One region of the Actinomadura graeca genome, then DNA from elsewhere that is predicted to be linked to it. Evidence: riboswitches for the same ligand, from Rfam matches in the RefSeq annotation. Region 1 holds a riboswitch; each other region holds the start of a gene.
What was found. Region 1 has a riboswitch for cyclic di-AMP ahead of AGRA3207_RS22710 (NlpC/P60 family protein). Riboswitches for the same ligand answer to the same signal wherever they lie in the genome.
Positions count from the first base shown of each region.

Region 2: another riboswitch for cyclic di-AMP. It lies ahead of AGRA3207_RS29110 (C40 family peptidase); the one in region 1 lies ahead of AGRA3207_RS22710 (NlpC/P60 family protein).
Region 3: another riboswitch for cyclic di-AMP. It lies ahead of AGRA3207_RS38020 (CHAP domain-containing protein); the one in region 1 lies ahead of AGRA3207_RS22710 (NlpC/P60 family protein).
Region 4: another riboswitch for cyclic di-AMP. It lies ahead of AGRA3207_RS23475 (C40 family peptidase); the one in region 1 lies ahead of AGRA3207_RS22710 (NlpC/P60 family protein).

Region 1 covers NZ_CP059572.1:5,108,119-5,112,271, forward strand. Annotated here, with positions in the region: gene gad (glutamate decarboxylase) at 1-776, opposite strand, end outside; gene AGRA3207_RS22710 (NlpC/P60 family protein) at 942-1,676, opposite strand; cyclic di-AMP (ydaO/yuaA leader) riboswitch at 1,685-1,834, opposite strand; gene AGRA3207_RS22715 (DUF4360 domain-containing protein) at 2,351-2,875, opposite strand; gene AGRA3207_RS22720 (RNA polymerase sigma factor) at 3,350-3,958, shown strand; gene AGRA3207_RS22725 (CU044_5270 family protein) at 3,964-4,153, shown strand, end outside.
Region 2 covers NZ_CP059572.1:6,574,563-6,578,715, forward strand. Annotated here, with positions in the region: gene AGRA3207_RS29100 (Mut7-C RNAse domain-containing protein) at 3-722, shown strand; gene AGRA3207_RS29105 ((deoxy)nucleoside triphosphate pyrophosphohydrolase) at 757-1,149, shown strand; gene AGRA3207_RS29110 (C40 family peptidase) at 1,170-2,177, opposite strand; cyclic di-AMP (ydaO/yuaA leader) riboswitch at 2,185-2,318, opposite strand; gene typA (translational GTPase TypA) at 2,513-4,153, shown strand, end outside.
Region 3 covers NZ_CP059572.1:8,552,539-8,556,691, reverse strand. Annotated here, with positions in the region: gene AGRA3207_RS38025 (bifunctional glycosyltransferase/CDP-glycerol:glycerophosphate glycerophosphotransferase) at 1-1,745, opposite strand, end outside; gene AGRA3207_RS38020 (CHAP domain-containing protein) at 1,984-2,727, opposite strand; cyclic di-AMP (ydaO/yuaA leader) riboswitch at 2,739-2,894, opposite strand; gene AGRA3207_RS38015 (SpoIIE family protein phosphatase) at 3,383-4,153, opposite strand, start outside.
Region 4 covers NZ_CP059572.1:5,292,169-5,296,321, forward strand. Annotated here, with positions in the region: gene AGRA3207_RS23475 (C40 family peptidase) at 439-1,419, opposite strand; cyclic di-AMP (ydaO/yuaA leader) riboswitch at 1,471-1,618, opposite strand; gene AGRA3207_RS23480 (amino-acid N-acetyltransferase) at 1,944-2,474, shown strand; gene AGRA3207_RS23485 (RDD family protein) at 2,481-3,314, shown strand; gene AGRA3207_RS23490 (RDD family protein) at 3,322-4,026, shown strand.

The DNA.
Region 1 (4,153 bases):
TCGATCGCGAAGTCCCAGGTCAGGTCCGGGTGCAGGAAGGGCGCGACGAAACCGCCGCTGGCGGCGTCCACGTGCAGGGGGACGTCGAGCCCGGTGTCGGCCTGGATCGCGTCCAGCTCCTTCGCGATCTCCGCCACGGGCTCGTAGTCGCAGGTGAACGTGACGCCGAGGATGGCCACGACGCCGATGGTGTTCTCGTCGACGTACCGCCGCAGCTGCCCGGGCCGCAGCCCCGTCGCCCCGGCCTCCAGCGGGACCTGCCGCAGCTCCACGTCGAAGTACCGCGCGAACTTCTCCCAGCAGACCTGCACCGGCCCGGCGACGAGGTTCGGCCGGTCCGCCGGCCCGCCCTCGGCCTCCCGCCGCTGCCGCCACCGCCGCTTCAGCGCGAGCCCGCCGAGCATGCACGCCTCGCTGGACCCCGTCGTCGAGCAGCCCACCGTGTCCCGGCGCGCGGGCGAGTGCCACAGGTCGGCGAGGATGTGCACGCAGCGGCTCTCCATCTCGGCGGTCTGCGGGTACTCGTCCTTGTCGATCATGTTCTTGTCGAGGCTCTCCGCCATCAGGCGGCGCACCTCGTCCTCGCTCCACGTCGTGCAGAACGTCGCGAGGTTCTGCGAGGAGTTCCCGTCCAGCAGCAGCTCCGCGCGGATCGCCTGGTACACCGCGCGCGGATCCGACTCCACGTCGGGGATCCGGTGCTTCGCGAGCGTCCGCTCGCTCAGCGGCATGGTGAAGGTGTCCTCGGCGGAAGACGACACGGTGTGCAGGGCCATCGCGTCCTCCGATGGGATCTCGTTGAGCGGCTCTGCTCTGACTTCCCGCGAGAACCCCTGCCTCTCCGGCGCCACCGTATTGATTGGCCCAAGGATCGGCCAGGAAACGCGGAGCGCCCGGCCGGGAAATGCCCCGGCCGGGCGCCGTTCACCGTTTCCGGCGATTCAGAGGTTCGTCGGACGGTACGCCTTGTACTCGCTGCCCGAGGACAGGCCGTAGTCACGCGTCCGGTAGTCGGTGCCGTACCTTCCGCGCTGCTCGTACGCCCAGTAGGCGGTGTGCGCTTTGTTGGCCCACTTCTCGAAGATGACGACGTGCCGGGTGGTGTTGGTTCCGAGCGCGTCCATGACGAGGTCGCCCTTCTTCAGCTCGGACATCGTGATGCGCTCGGTGTACCGCGACGAGGTGAGGCCGACGGTGTTCAGGCCGGGCGCGGACAGTCCCAGCGCCATCGACACGAAACCCGAGCAGTCCGTGCGGTACCCGTCGTGGTACCTGGTCTGGCTGTAGGGGACGCGGTCGCCGCTGTGCGGGTTCCAGGTCTTGGCCCGGGCGATGACCGCGGACCGGGCGTCGGTGTCCGCCGGGGCCGTCTTCCTCTTCCGCCTGGAGTCGTCCGACTTCTTGGCGGCGGCCTTCTTCTTATCGGGGGCGTCCGCCTTCTTGGGGACGGCCTTGTGAGGGACGGCCGTCCTGTGCGGGGAGTCGGCCCTGGTCCGGTCGGAGGTGCGCTTCGGGGGAACGGTTTCGACGGCCGCGACCGACTTACCGGAGTCCGGGTCGGACATCACCGACGCCTGCGCGGTGGCCGCGGCCACGCCGATACCGGCGAGGAGGACGAGAGCGCCGATGGTACGGCGGCCGAGAGGACCGCGCTTGTTGTCGTGGTTGCCTTGCAAGGGAAAACTCCTTGGCTTCCAGGCCGCCTACCGGGTTAGCTGACGGGTTCGGGCGTGGAAGTCGCCCTACGGCCTGCGGGCAGGCCGATTCACCCCAGGTCGTGAAGGGTGGGTCCCCGGCTCCGCGAGCCGCCGTGGTGGCACGGCGACATGGCGCGGACTAGGCGGGCGGACGCCCGGACGGGCGTCCACGAGGGGTATGAACAGGTCTGGCTCCGGGGCATCGTCGCCCGCGGAAGGGGGGGCACCCCAGCGGGGGCGCCGTGCTCTGCGACCTGGTCCTGGCTTCTCTCAGCGCCAGCACGCCATCGCGTGCGCATGGTCGGGCTGACGATCGGGTCTCAGGCAGAGGACCCGCGCGGCAGGACATCGCAGGGCGACGCGTGGATCGCGCCGCCGTCCCCGCCCGACGGCGTCAGGCGGGGCGATCGTGTCCGGGTGGACACGGTGGGGCAAAACGCCTGGCAGGCGCTTTGGTGTGCGACAAGCTACTCCGAACGTCAATGGATGGCAAACTGCCACAAAATCATCAACGTCCCAGGTCAGCGCCTCAGTAGCCCGGAAGCGCCCGCGTACAGGGGTATCCGGGACCTCCGGCGTCGTCCCGGAGCGGGTTCAGGTCACGGCACCGCCGCTCGCGCCACGCGGTCTCCGGGGGAGGCGGGGCGAGCCGCTCAGGGCTTGGGGCAGCGCTTCCAGACCAGCCGGAAGGTGCTGCCGTCGGGCGGCTCCATCAGCATGAGGCTCGTCTCGGACGCGTCGGACGTACCGCGGTCCACCGTGAGCTCCAGGCCGATGTAGGTGTGCCGGCTTTCCCCGCATCGCCTGAAGTCCAGCGACGCGATGTCGATCTTGTCGGTGAATTGCCAGCCGTCCGAATACGGGCCGGACAAGGAGTGGCGCCACGTCGTCCCTGGTGTCCCCGAGCCCTGGAAATGATGGCGCCAGCTGACCTGGCCGGATGCGCCCGGTGCCAGGTGGGCGTGGCCGCCGTGGTCGGCCTCGGCGATCGCGAAGGTGAACTCCTCCGGGGCTGCGACGCCCACCGTGTTCTGGCAGTTGCGCCGGTGGTCCGTCGGCTGGGACGTGCCGCCCGCCTGCGCGCGGAAACCGGCGGGCGTGAGGGTGAAGGTGAAAGAGACCGGGTCGGCGGAGAAGCCCACGGTCCCCTTCGGGCAACCCGAGCCGATGCTGTCCACCAGGGAGATGGTGACGCTTCCGGGGGGTGGGACGGTCGGGTCCGCCGAAGCGGAGGAGGGGGACGAGAATAGGGCGGCAAGGGTGAACGCGGAGCCCAGAGCGGCGGTGACCGTGCGTCCGGCGATCGTCATGGCGGCCTTCCGGGGGAGGCGGAGAGGGCGCGGACGTGCCGGGGGGGACGGCACGTCCGCGGTATTCCTGGCGGGCCCGGAAATCTGCGGTAAGAATAGTTCTGACAACAAAGGGCTGTCAATGTCGAAGCTTTTCTGTTGTCGTTCATATTTAACTTCACCGAGCCGCGGCCTTGATCTGCCGGGACGGCCGATACGGCCGTCGCCCGGCTGTTGCGGACGGGGACGCCGCCGCGCCGGCCCGTGACCCGTGAACCCGTTTCCGAGAACCGGGAGACAACCAGTGCGCATCGACCTCCCGAAGGAGAAGGGACACGTAATGCAACGACGCGGGTTGTCCCCATGACGGCCGCCGTGATCGATCCGGAACGGGCGCAGGAGCTGGACGACGCGGGGCTCATCGGGCTGTCGCTCGACGAGCCCGAGTGGTTCTCCGTGCTGTTCGACCGCCACGGCCACCGGATCCACGAGTACGCGGCGCGGCGCCTCGGCGCCCAGGCGGCCGAGGACATCGTGGCCGAGACGTTCTTCGCGGCCTTCCGGCGCCGCCACTCCTACGACCGGACGCGGCCGCTGGCGCGTCCCTGGCTGTACGGCATCGCCACGAACCTGATCGCGCGCCACCGCCGGACCGAGGAGCGCTACTACCGGGTGCTCCAGCGCACCGGCGAGGACCCCCTGGCCGAGCCGCTGGACGACGCCGTCCTCGAACGCGTCACCGCCCAGCAGAAGGAGAAGCTCCTGGCGGGCGCGCTCGGCCGCCTCTCGCGAGGGGACCGGGACGTCCTGCTGCTGATCGCCTGGGGCGACCTGACCTACGAGGAGGTCGCCGACGCGCTCGGCCTGCGCGTCGGCACGGTGCGCTCGCGCCTGCACCGCGCCCGGCGCAAGGTGCGCACGGCGCTGGCGGAGGCCGACCCGATGACCAGGAAGGACGGGGAGCAAAGGTGAAGGTGATGGACGACATCAACGCGATCAAGGACTTCCGGAGCGGCACGGCGCCGATGTCCGCCGCCTGCGAGGACACGATCCGGGCGCGTCTCGGCGAGCTCGCGGCGGCCGGGGGCGAGGGACCGGACCGGCCGGGAACGCACCGGCCGCGTTCCCGGCGGCTCGTGCTCCGCGTGGGCATCGCGACGGCCCTGA
Region 2 (4,153 bases), 1.5 Mb from region 1:
TGATGTTCCTGCCCGCCGCCCGGCGCGAGCCCGCGCGCCGGGTGACCTACGACGGGACCTCGACCCTGGGGCACCTCGTGGAGTCGCTCGGCGTGCCGCTGCCCGAGGCCGGCCCGATGACGATCCGCGGCGAGCGGGTCGAGCCGGCGTCCCGTCCCGCGGCCGGGGACGAGGTTCTTGTGGAGGCGGTGCCGCGTCCGCAGCCCGTCCCGCTGGAGCCCGGGCAGGCCGCACCCCGCTTCCTCTTGGACGTCCACCTGGGCACGCTGGCCCGGCGCATGCGCCTCCTCGGCCTCGACACCGCCTACCACAACGACATGGACGACCCGGCGCTGGTCGTCCAGGCCAACGCGGAGCGGCGCGTGCTCCTCACCCAGGACCGCGGCCTGCTCCGCCGCCGCGCCCTGTGGTTCGGCGCGTACGTCCGCGGCTCGCGCCCCGACGACCAGCTCCGCGACCTCCTGGAGCGGTTCGCGCCCGCCCTGGCGCCCTGGACGCGCTGCACCGCCTGCAATGGCCCCCTCGTCCAGGTGGACAAACGCGACATCGAGCGGGACCTGGAGGCGGGCACCCGCCGCAGCTACGACGTCTACGGCCGGTGCGCCGAGTGCGGGCGGGTCTACTGGCGCGGCGCGCACGGCGGCCACCTGGAGGCGATCGTCCGGGACGCGACACGCGTCGTGAACGGAACCGGCCCGGCCCGCGCCACCGTCTCAGAGTGAACGTTGCGGAAGGAAACCCAAGGAGCTGGTGACGATCGACCTCGTCGTGGTGGGTGCCGCGATCATTTCGGACGGACGGCTGCTCAGCGCCCAGCGCGCGGAGCCGCCGCACATGGCCGGCGGATGGGAGCTGCCCGGCGGCAAGGTGGACCCGGGCGAGTCGGACGAGGACGCCCTCGTCCGCGAGTGCCACGAGGAACTCGCCATCAAGGTCCGCCTGGGCCGCCGCATCGGCGGCGACTGGCGCCTGAGCGAACGCAGTCTCCTCAGGGTGTGGACGGCCGAGATAATCCAGGGCAAGCCACGCGCCCTGGAGCACCTCGAACTACGCTGGCTCACCCCCGCCGAGCTCTACGACGTCGACTGGCTCCCCGGGGACCGTCCCGTCATAGAAGAACTGGCCCACTCCCATCCCTGGCACCCCTGACCCGACCCAGGCGGCCGGGATCAACCGATGCGGTTGGCGCCGGCGAAGTCGGAGCGGTCGGAGAGGTTGGAGATCTTCACCACATCGCCGGTCTGCGGGGCGTGCAGGAACTTGCCTCCGCCCAGGTAGATGCCCATGTGGTGGACGCTGCTGCCGAAGTACACCAGGTCGCCGGAGCGCAGGGAGCCGCGGGAGACGCGGTGGCCGAGGGCGAGCAGGTCGCCGGTGTAATGGGGGAGGCCCGGCTTGCCGACCTGGGCGTATGCCCAGACGACGAGGCCGGAACAGTCGAAGGTGCCGGGCCCGGCGGCGGCCCACACGTAGGGGGAGCCGAGCTTGGTGAGCGCCTTGCGGGCCATCTTGGCGGGGAGGCCGGAACCCTTGATCGTCGCCGAAAGGCCGGTGCGGGGGTCCTTGATGTGGGTGGTGGTCAGTTTGTCGAGCCGTTTGGTGACTTCCGTCACCTTGGCCTTGGCGGCGCGGCGGGCGGCCTCGGCCTGGGCGGCGGCCTGGCGGACCTGCGCGGTCTTGGCCTCGGCGGCGCGTCTTGCCTGGTAGGCCTGGTCGATCTGCTTGCGCAGGGCCGCGACGGCCGTGGCCTGATTCTGGGCAAGGTAGGCCCGGTCGGACAGGCCGTCGGTGGAGCCGCCCGTCCCGAAGATCGCGTCGGGCCCGCCGCTCATGTAGTTCGCTGCGGCCAGCCGTCCGAGGCGCTCGCGGGCGGGGGCGGCCTGGGCCTCCAGGGCGGCGGCGGCCTCTGCGGCGGCCTGCTCGTCCTTGCGGGCCCTGCCCAGGTCGACGCGGGTCTTGTTGTACTTCTCGGTGAGCTTCTCGGCCTCGACGTTGAGTTCGCCGAGGCTCTTGCGGAGGCCGCTCTCCGAGGTCGGCAGCGGGTCCGGGGACGGCGCCCCGAACGGCTGCGCCGCGTGCGCGGCGATCGGCGCGGTGGCGCCGAGGGCGATCAGGATGACGGTGGCCGCGGTGGCGGCGGGCGCGCGGCGGCGCCGCCGGTGGGAATCCGGTGCCAAGCCGGTGTTCTCCTCTCCCTGCGCGCCTACCGGGTTAGCTGACGGGTTCGGGCCAGGAGGCGCCCTACGACGTGCGTCGATTCACCCCAGGGATGGTGGGTCCCCGGTTCTCCGCGGTGGGAGACTCGGCGCTCCGGCCGCAGACCCCGGGGGGCGGGGCCTCCAGACGACCGGATCTTGAGGGAGAGTACAAAGGATGGGCAAAGTTGGCCAATCCGAAAACCGTGTGACGGGCGGTACGTCCTACTCGGGCGGGGTCGGGCGCCCGGCCAAGTAGAATGGGGCCTGCCGCGCGTCTGCGGCGACTCCTGAACTCTCACGCAAGGCGAGCCCGCATGCCCATCTCCACGCGAGACGACCTCCGGAACGTCGCGATCGTCGCCCATGTCGACCACGGCAAGACGACGCTGGTCGACGCCATGCTCTGGCAGTCCGGTGCCTTCCGCGAGAACCAGGACGTCGACGACCGCGTCATGGACTCCAACGACCTGGAGCGCGAGAAGGGCATCACCATTCTCGCGAAGAACACCGCCGTCCGGCACAACGGCCTGACGATCAACATCATCGACACCCCCGGCCACGCCGACTTCGGCGGTGAGGTCGAGCGCGGGCTGTCGATGGTGGACGGCGTCGTGCTGCTCGTGGACGCCAGCGAAGGTCCGCTGCCGCAGACCCGGTTCGTCCTGCGCAAGGCCCTCGCCGCGCGGCTGCCGGTGATCCTCGTGGTCAACAAGACCGACCGTCCCGACGCCCGCATCGACGAGGTCGTGGACGAGACGTACGAGCTGTTCATGGACCTCGACGCCGGTGAGGACCAGATCGACTTCCCGATCGTGTACGCCTCCGGCCGCGCCGGGCGGGCCTCGCTGAACAAGCCCGCCGACGGGCAGATGCCCGACAGCGAGGATCTGGAGCCCCTCTTCGGCGTCATCACCGAGACGATCCCGGCGCCGGCCTACGACCCGGACGCGCCGCTCCAGGCGCACGTCACGAACCTGGACGCCTCCAGCTACCTCGGCCGGATCGCGCTGTGCCGCGTGCACGCCGGGACGATCAAGAAGGGCCAGCAGGTCGCCTGGTGCCGGCACGACGGCAGCGTCGAGAAGGTGAAGATCACCGAGCTGCTGATGACGGAGGCGCTCACCCGCAGGCCCGCCGACGAGGCCGGGCCCGGGGACATCATCGCGATCGCCGGCATCCCCGAGATCATGATCGGCGACACGATCGCCGACCCGGACGACCCGCGCCCGCTGCCGCTGATCACCGTGGACGAGCCCGCGATCTCGATGACGATCGGCACCAACACCGGGCCGATGGCGGGCCGCGAGAAGGGCACGAAGGTCACCGCCCGGATGGTCAAGGACCGGATCGACCGGGAGCTGGTCGGCAACGTGTCGATCCGCGTCCTGCCGACCGAGCGCCCGGACGCCTGGGAGGTACAGGGCCGCGGCGAGCTCGCCCTGGCGATCCTCGTCGAGAACATGCGCCGCGAGGGCTACGAGCTGACCGTCGGCAAGCCGCAGGTCGTCACCCGGGAGATCGACGGGAAGAAGCACGAGCCGGTCGAGCGGCTCACCGTCGACATCCCCGAGGAGCACCTGGGCGCGGTCACGCAGCTCCTGGCCGTCCGCAAGGGCCGCATGGAGCACATGACCAACCACGGCACCGGCTGGATCCGGATGGAGTTCCTCGTCCCGGCGCGGGGCCTGATCGGGTTCCGCACCGAGTTCATGACCGAGACGCGCGGCACCGGCATGGCCCACCACGTCTTCGAGGACTACGAGCCCTGGTTCGGCGAGCTGCGCACCCGCCCGTCGGGGTCCCTCGTCGCCGACCGCGCGGGCGCCGCCACCGCCTACGCGATCACGAACCTGCAGGAGCGCGGAACGTTCTTCGTCGGGCCGACCACCGAGGTGTACGAGGGCATGATCGTCGGGGAGAACTCCCGCTCCGACGACATGGACGTCAACATCACC
Region 3 (4,153 bases), 3.4 Mb from region 1:
CGTGCCGACGACTTCAGCCGCCGGACCTCGCGCCAGGCCCGCCGCGCGGCGCGCGTCGTCGCGGCCCGGTGCACGGCCGCCCCGGCAAGCCGGGCCGGAGCGCCGCCCGGGTCGAGGGTGAAGGCCAGGTGGCCGCCCCCGGTGACGTACGAGCGGAGACGGCCGGCCGCGAGCCGCGTCAGCCGGGGCCGTACCGGAAGGGCGACCCCGTCGAGCGGAGGTGATCCCGCGCCGTCGCCGGGCCGGGTGACCAGCTCCTCGCCGTCCACCCGCACTCGGAGCAGGACGTCCCAGACGGGATCGACGAAGCCGACCGGGTGGACGCGGCGCGGGTCGAAGTCGGCCCGCCAGTCCAGCCGCCCTCCGCGGTGCTCGATCCGGGCCCGGGTCCGCCGACGGCGCGACGGACGGCGCCGGTCGCGGAACTCCAGCGTGGCCGCGAGGCGGGAGTCCGGACGTATCCGCTCCAACGGGTTGAGCACGTAGCCGGACATGTGCGCCTTGTCGCCGCGCATCTCCAGTCCCGTGACCGTGTTCGCCGGGCGCAGTTCCCGGAGGGGCCGCTCGTGGAAGCCGAAGTCGGTCACGTCCAGGATCCGGCGGCCCGCCGCCCTTGCCGTCCAGGCGGCCACCCCGTGCGAGGGCGCGGCGCCGTCCGGGGACGGGGCGCCGCCCCAGAGGACCCGCCCGTCCCGCTGCTCCTCCAGATGGACGCGCAGCTCAGGACGTGCGGCCCGGCCGTACTCGGCCGCCGCCAGCGCCCCGGCGTGGTCGCCCTCGCGGGTCAGGTACGCGGCGATGGCCGCCATCGGGTGGGCCGTCTCGAAGGCCCTCGGATCCAGCTCCGCGAGGTAGCGGGCGGCCGAGTCCAGGAGCCGGGCCCGGTGGCCGGGGTCGCGGCCGCGCAGCTCGCGCAGGCAGAGGACCAGGTCGTGGTTGACGAACTTGACGTCCTTCGCCCGTCTCAGATCGTGGGCGCCGCGCAGCGCGAACAGCATGTCGATGCGCCGGTGGACCTCCAGCCGGTCGGCGAAATTGGCGACCTCGGCCCGCCGGCTGGAGATCGACGGCGGGACCTCCCGCTCCTTGACCAGCCAGTGGTAGACCCGGTGGGGGATCAGCGCCGTCCGCCCCGCCGCGAGGTACGCCTCCGCCGTGAACAGCAGGTCCTCGTAGTGGAGCCGCTCGGCGAACCGCAGCCCGTTGTCCTCCAGGAAGGCCCGGCGGTACGCCTTGTTGGTCGACAGCGTGTCGTAGAGGAGGTTGGGCCGCTCGCTCAGCGACCGGTGCACCGCGCTATGCCTGTAGAGCCACGGATACCAGGGGCGGACGCGGTCCTTCCGCCCCTCGGGCACGTCCAGGAAGATCCGCTCGCACAGGCCCGAGACCAGGTCGGCGCCGGTCTCCTCCGCGGCCGAGACGAGGTTGAGGCAGGCGTGCCGGTCCAGCAGGTCGTCGCTGTCGAGGAACATCACGTAGCGGCCGCTCGACCGCTCGATCCCGGTGTTGCGGGGACGGCCGCAGCCCCCCGAGTTGGACGGCAGGTGGACGGCGCGGACCCGTCCCGGGTGCGCGGCGGCCAGCCGGTCGGCCGCCCGCGCGGTCCCGTCGGTGCTCGCGTCGTCGACGATCACCGTCTCGACGCCGCCCAGCGACTGCGCCAGCACCGAGGCGACCGCGCGGGGCAGCCGCCGCTCGTCGTTGTAGGCGATCACCACCACGCTGGCCTCCGGGCGCGCCCGCATGGCCCTCCCCTCCCCGACTCCCCCGTAACCGGGCGGATACGTCAGAGAGTGTGTTTCCCGGAACGCCGCGCAGACGTCCAAGATCAGTCAAAGGGCCTCATTGATTGGCATTACCCGACATGGAGGAAACACCTGGAGGCTCGGGGCGGACAGCCGGAAGGCGCCCGGCGGGGGACCGGGCGCCTTCCGTGGGGGACGCGGGCGCCTCGGGGGAGGGGCGCCCTGCGGCGGGAGCGGGTCAGCCCCGGTAGTCGGGGTAGCCGTAGCCGACGACCTGGGAGGTCTTGCGGACCTTCCGCTTGACGGCGTTGCCGGTGTTGCCCTCGACGGTGTCGATCGTGCCGTCGCCGTTGTCCTTGACGACGAGGCCGACGTGCTGGATGCCGCCGATCCCGCCGGAACGGCCGTCCTTCCAGTCGAAGAACACGACCGCGCCGGGCCGGGCCTTGGTGCCCCAGCGGTCCTCCTTCTTGAACCAGGTGGCGTGCTGGACGGTGTAGGCGTCCCAGCCCATGTCCTTGGCGCCGACCTGCGCGCCGACCCAGGAGACGAACATGTTGCACCACTGGGCGCCGTCGTAGTCGGCGACGGCGCCGCCGTCGCGCCGGGCGGTCTCGGCCGCGTGCGGGGTCGACATGTACCACTTGTGGTACTTGGTCCGACCGTTCTTGCCCTCGCGGATGCCGACCTGCGACTCCGCCATCTTGATCACTTCGGACGGCTTGACGCGGTGGGGGGCCACCTTGAAGCCCTCCCGGCGGGCCTCGGCGGCCGAGAGGCCGGCGGCCTTCGCGGACTTGCCCGAAACGTGCGCGGCGGCCGCGGCGCGGGCCGGGGTCTCGGCGGTCGCGCGGTCACCGGAGAGGGGGTTGAACACCGCCAGCCCGACGGCGCCGGCGAGCACGGCGCCGACGGCGACGCCGACGGCCCGGTCCTCGGGGCTGAGGCTGGTCAGGGACAGTCGATTGAAACGACCGGTCATGCGGGGAATCTCCTTGTCTTCCATGGCGCCTACCGGGTTAGCTGACGGATTCGGGCATGGAAGCAGCCCTACGGCGCGCTCTGAGAGCGCCCCGATTCACCCCTGGAACCTGGGTCCCCGGCTCCGTCCGGTCGTGACGACCGGCACGGACTCGGCCTGGCATCGCGCCGTGCGATGCCGTTGTCGGATGTATCTCTGCGACTGATCTTGACTGGCGCGCATCGTCCTGGCGCGCGTCGCGTGCGTCATCGCTCCGCGACCTGCGGCCGCGCTCGGCGCGACCGGACACAACGCATGGAACGCGTTGGTGATTGGGTAGAAGGTACCAACCATCCCAAGAAAAGCAAACCAGGCACAAAGCACTGTCTTGCCTGCTCAAGAGCCTTCCAAGAGACTCCCAACGCCGCCACCCGGCAGGGTCTTCCCGATCTTTCCGCAGGTCGGCGCGGAAGGGACGTCCGACCAGGCGAAAGCCCTTATGGCACCGGGTTTTCCCCGCACAGCGCGGGTCTCGGATTTTACCTTGACGAGGCTGCGCAACGGCCGGGTAAAGAAAGTCCGGCGCGTGGCGGGCTCCCGGCATCGGCCGGCCGCCCGTGCGTCGGCGTGTCCTGCATCACGCGGGGTCACCGGCCGGGCAGGGCTGTGACCTGCCTCACTCCACGCTGATCGCGAAGAGCGTCGTGTCGTCGGCCGCCCGGTCGTGTTCCATCCGCGCGAGCACCTCGTTCAGGACCAGGTCGGGGCCCGAGGAGCACTCCTGCAGGATCTTCGTGAGCCGCCCGATCCGCTCGTCCAGGTCGGCGTCCCTGCGCTCCACCAGGCCGTCGGTGTAGAGGAAGACCAGGTCGCCCGACTTCAGCCGGGTCTTGACCGTGGCGTACTCCCATCCCGGGACCGCGCCGAGCATCGGGTCCGGCGCCACCTCCATCGGCGCCGCCCGCCCGTCCCGCACCAGGATCGGCGGCGGATGGCCCGCGCACGTCCACTCCAGGACGCGGCGCCGGGGCTCGAAGCGGGCGACGACCGCGGTTCCCGTCGCGGGCGGCTGGATATGGCCGACCAGCTCGTTCAGCCAGCCCACCAGCTTCCCGGGCGGCTGCCCGGTGGAGGCGAGCCCGAGCAGGCCGTTGCGGGTGCGGGCCATCGCCGCGGCCGCCGGCAGCCCGTGCCCGGCGGCGTCCCCGATCGCGAACAGCGCCCGCCCGTCCAGCATCGCGCGGGTCGCGAACCAGTCCCCGCCGATGCGGGCGGTGCTCTCGGCGGCCAGGCTGCGCAGGGCGACCCGCAGGCCCGGCAGGTCCTCCAGCTCGTGCTCGTCCGGCAGGATGGCACGCCGCAGCGTCACCGCCACCCGCCGCTCCTGCGCCGTCTTCGCCCGCTGCTCCAGCATCTGACGGCGGGTCTCGGCCAGCGCCCGCTCCAC
Region 4 (4,153 bases), 180 kb from region 1:
GACCCCCAAGGCCGCCAAGACCCGCGAACTCCGTCCGACCCCGCAGCGGCGGCGCCGGCGCTCTGACAGGTAGGTCCCTGCAGGAGGCGTCGCCGCGGACGTTGTTCCGTGCATCACCGTTTCACTGCACCACTTCCGCGCATCGCTGTTCTCGGTCAGCACTGCCGAGCAGCACCGTTTCAAGATCGTAGTTGTAGAGCGTGACCCGTTGCGGCGGTTCGGGCCCGGACCATGCCCGCCGCCCATACGGCAGCAAGTTCCGCACGACCGAGCACTCATGCACGACCGAGCACTCATGCACGACCCGAGTTCCTCCGTACGGCGGACTCGTCTTCGCAGCAGGCTGCCTCTGCATGGGCGCGCACCCATGCACGCACACATCTGTTCGTGTGTTCCGCGCAGCTCGCGGGTTGCGGATCGCGGGTTGCCGGGTTGCGGTCAGGCGACCCGGACTCCGCCGGCGAAGGGGCGTCCGGCGATGGGGGCGATCTTCACGACGTCGCCGGTGTGCGGGGCGTGGATCATCTTGCCGCCGCCCACGTACATCCCCATGTGGTGCAGATCGGAGTGGAAGAACACGAGGTCGCCCGGCTGGAGCTGGCTCTCGGGGACGTGCGTGCCTGCGTTGTACTGGCTGCCGGTGTAGTGCGGCAGGTTGATCCCGACCTGCTTGTAGGCCCACATCGTCAGGCCGGAGCAGTCGAACGTGGTCGGGCCGGCGGCGCCCCACACGTAAGGACGTCCGATCTTGGTCATCGCGTACCGCAGCGCCTGCGCGCCCTTGCCGGTGCCGATGACGGGGAGCTTGGCGAGCTGCGTGGGATCCCTCTTGACGAGCTTGCCGCGGACCTTCTCGTAGGTCTGCGTGACCTTCTTGCGCTGGGAGTCGAGATCCGCGCGGAGCTGGGACACCTGGCTCGCGCGCGCTTCGGCCGCCTTGCGCGCGCGCTGGGCGGCCTGCATGGCCTGCATCAGTCCGAGGACCTTCGAGCTGTCGCGCGTGGCGAAGTAGTTGAGCGTGGCGGCCTGGTCGAGGACGGCCTGCGGGTCCTGCGCGGCGACGAACGTGATCGTCGGGTCGGAGCCGCCTTGCATGTAGCTGGTGGCGGCGAGCGCGCCGACCTTCTCGCGGATGCCCTTGAGGGACTCCTCCTGCCGCCTGGCGTTGTCGGCGGCGACCTTCGCGGCCCGCTGCGACTGCTGGAGCTTGACCTTCAGGCCGTTGTACCGCTCGGTCATCTGCTCCAGCTGGTCGGCGAGCTTCAGCGCCTGGGACCTGAGCTCCTTCGTCGAGGGCTCGGGGTCGGCGTGCGCGGCCGCGACCGTGTGCGGGGCCATAGCGTGCGGTGCGACGGAGACGACGGCGAGCGCCCCCGTGACGGCGATCGACCGTCCCCGGAGACGTGCTGCGCGTCCCACCCGCGGACGTGCCGAGCGTGAAAAGGATGCAGGCCGCGACGGCTCCACCGGTTCTCCTCTCCTCGTCCGCCTACCGGGTTAGCTGACGGGTTCGGGCCGGAGCAGCCCGTCCGCGGGCACGCGCGGTCAGCCGCGCGCGGATGCGGATTCACCCCTTCCGGTGCCGGCCCCAGGACGGTTCCCGGGGCGCTCCGGGAGTGGGGTCCCCGGCTCCTCGTGGCCACTGGTTGCGGCCCGGGGACTCGGCGGTCCGGCCTCCGCAATGCGGCAGGCCGACATCAGCGCAGGACACTAACGGACGCGCGATTGGATGCCAACCAGAACATGCGAATTCCCTGGTCGTGGCGTAGTTTCTCCGTCGGCTGCCGGTCCCCGCGCACGTCGGCGGTGTGCTTCAGATCACTATCCGTCGCCGTTGTCCGTGAGGACTAGTTGTTTTTGGCTAGTCACTCGCGGTCGTCACCTCGGGTGGGGGCGGGGCCGACAACAAGTGAACGTCGGTCGTTCGATAGTGTCGCCTGTTTGTGGAAGTCGTGATCCGGCGTGCTCGTACCGCCGACGTGCAGGAGATCCGCAGGCTGGTCGACCTGTACGCCGCGTCGGGACGGCGCCTGCTCAAGAAGTCCACCGTCAAGCTGTACGAGGACGTGCAGGAGTTCTGGGTCGCCGAGGACATCCAGGGCGGGGCGTCCGGGGAGCCGGGGACGCTCGTCGGCTGCGGTGCCCTGCATGTGATGTGGGAGGACCTGGCCGAGGTCCGCTCCGTCGCCGTGGCCAGGGGATGCGGGGGACGTGGCATCGGGCATCGGATCGTCACGCGGCTTCTGGAAACGGCTCGGGAACTGGGCGTGCGGAGGGTGTTCTGCCTTACCTTCGAAGTGGAGTTCTTCGCGCGCCACGGCTTCCAGCCGATCCTCGGTACTCCGGTGGCGCCAGAGGTGTACGAGGAACTTCTCCGCTCGTACGACGAGGGCGTGGCAGAGTTCCTCGACCTCGACCGGGTCAAGCCGAATACGTTGGGCAACACCCGGATGTTGCTTCGCCTGGAGGACTGACCCCCGATGAGTGATTCCCACGACCGCGGACGGCCCTACCAGCCGCCACAGGGACAGGGTTCGTACGGACCGCCGCCTCCGTACCAAAATCCTCCACAGCGCCAGCAGCCGCAGGAGCAACGGCAGCAAGCCCGGCAGCAGCAGTGGCAGCAGCAGCCCCAGCAACAGCAGTGGCAACAGGACCAATGGCAACAGCAGTCGTACGAGCAGCAGTCGTACCAACGCCACGAACCGTCCTATGACGAGTACGGCGACTCCGGGAACGCCGCGGATCTGCCGCTGGCGCCCATCCACCGTCGCGCCGGGGCGCGCATCATCGACAACGCCCTTGTCGCGGTCTTCGGTTTCGCGCTCGTCCTCCCCGTCACGGTCGGCGCGTTCGGCCTCGGCAAGGCCGGCAGCAAGGCGGAGGACGAGGGGGGCATCTGGAACTGGCCCATCATCTTCACCCTGTTCTTCGTCCTGTCGGTGCTGCCGTTCATCTACGAGGCCGTCCAGCTGTCGATGTGGGGACGGACGCTAGGCAAGCGCGTGCTCGGCCTTGGCGTCGTCCAGGTGCGCCCGGCGGGCGCGGCGGTGACGACCACGCAGGCGGTGTGGCGCGCGGCCGTCACCCACGTCGCGTACCAGATCGGTGTGTTCTTCTTCCTCGTCCTCGCCGTGATGGTGTGGAGCTACGCCGCGTACGGAATGCTGCTCGTCTGGGCGGGCGGGCTGATGGCGTACCTGTGGGCGATCTGGGACCAGCCCTTGCACCAGGCCCTCCACGACCGCTTCTCGGGGACGATCGTCATCGACGAGCGGGTGGACGACTCCGAGTACAACGAGTACGCGGAGTAGAGCTGCGATGGCGGCCTCGCAGCGCCCCGGCGAGCCGTCCGAGGCGGGCCTCCCCGTCTCGGGCGAGGAACCTCTCGCTTTCGCCGGATCCGGCCATGCCGATCCCGGTCATCCAGGACTCGGCCTTGCCGAACCGGACAGTGCCGACCCGGACGACGCGAAAGCGGACGACCCCGGATCCGGCGTCGCCGATACGAACCTCGTCGATCCGAACGCCGTCGATCCGAACCTTGCCGATCCGGGCCAGCGGCTCCTCGCGCGTATCGTCGACACGCTCATCGTCGGCCTGCCCGTGATCATCATCATCCGCGAGCTGGTGACCGGACAGCGTGTGGACGTGGTGGCACCGCCCGCGGTCGCGGGTTGCCTCTTGCTATACGAGGCCGTCCAGTTGGCCGTCTGGGGCCGGACTCTGGGCAAGCGGTTCGCCGGTATAGAAGTGGTCGTGGCGCCCTCCCAGACGGGCACTGAGCCCGCGACAGGCCCACGGCGACGGGGACGGCTGGGAATCCTGCGGGCTACGGCACGGGCGGCGGTGTACGCCCTGCCGGTCGCGGCCCGTCCCGTGCCCATCCTCGGCCTCCTCGCAGGCTTTTTCTGGGTGGCGAACGCCGGGATGCTGTATGAGGGCACACGCCGCCAGGCCCTCCACGACAGGCTTGTCGGCACCGAGGTCAGGAAACGCCTGCCCGACGAGCTTCCGTCTGCCTGACCCCCCTTCCCGGCGCATCTTCCGCGCGGCTCCGTGTGCCCTCGGCAGCTTGCGCGGTCTCCGTCCGGCCCACGTGCCTCCATCCGCCCCCGCGCGCGCCCCGCGCGCCCCTGCGCGTGGCTCCGCC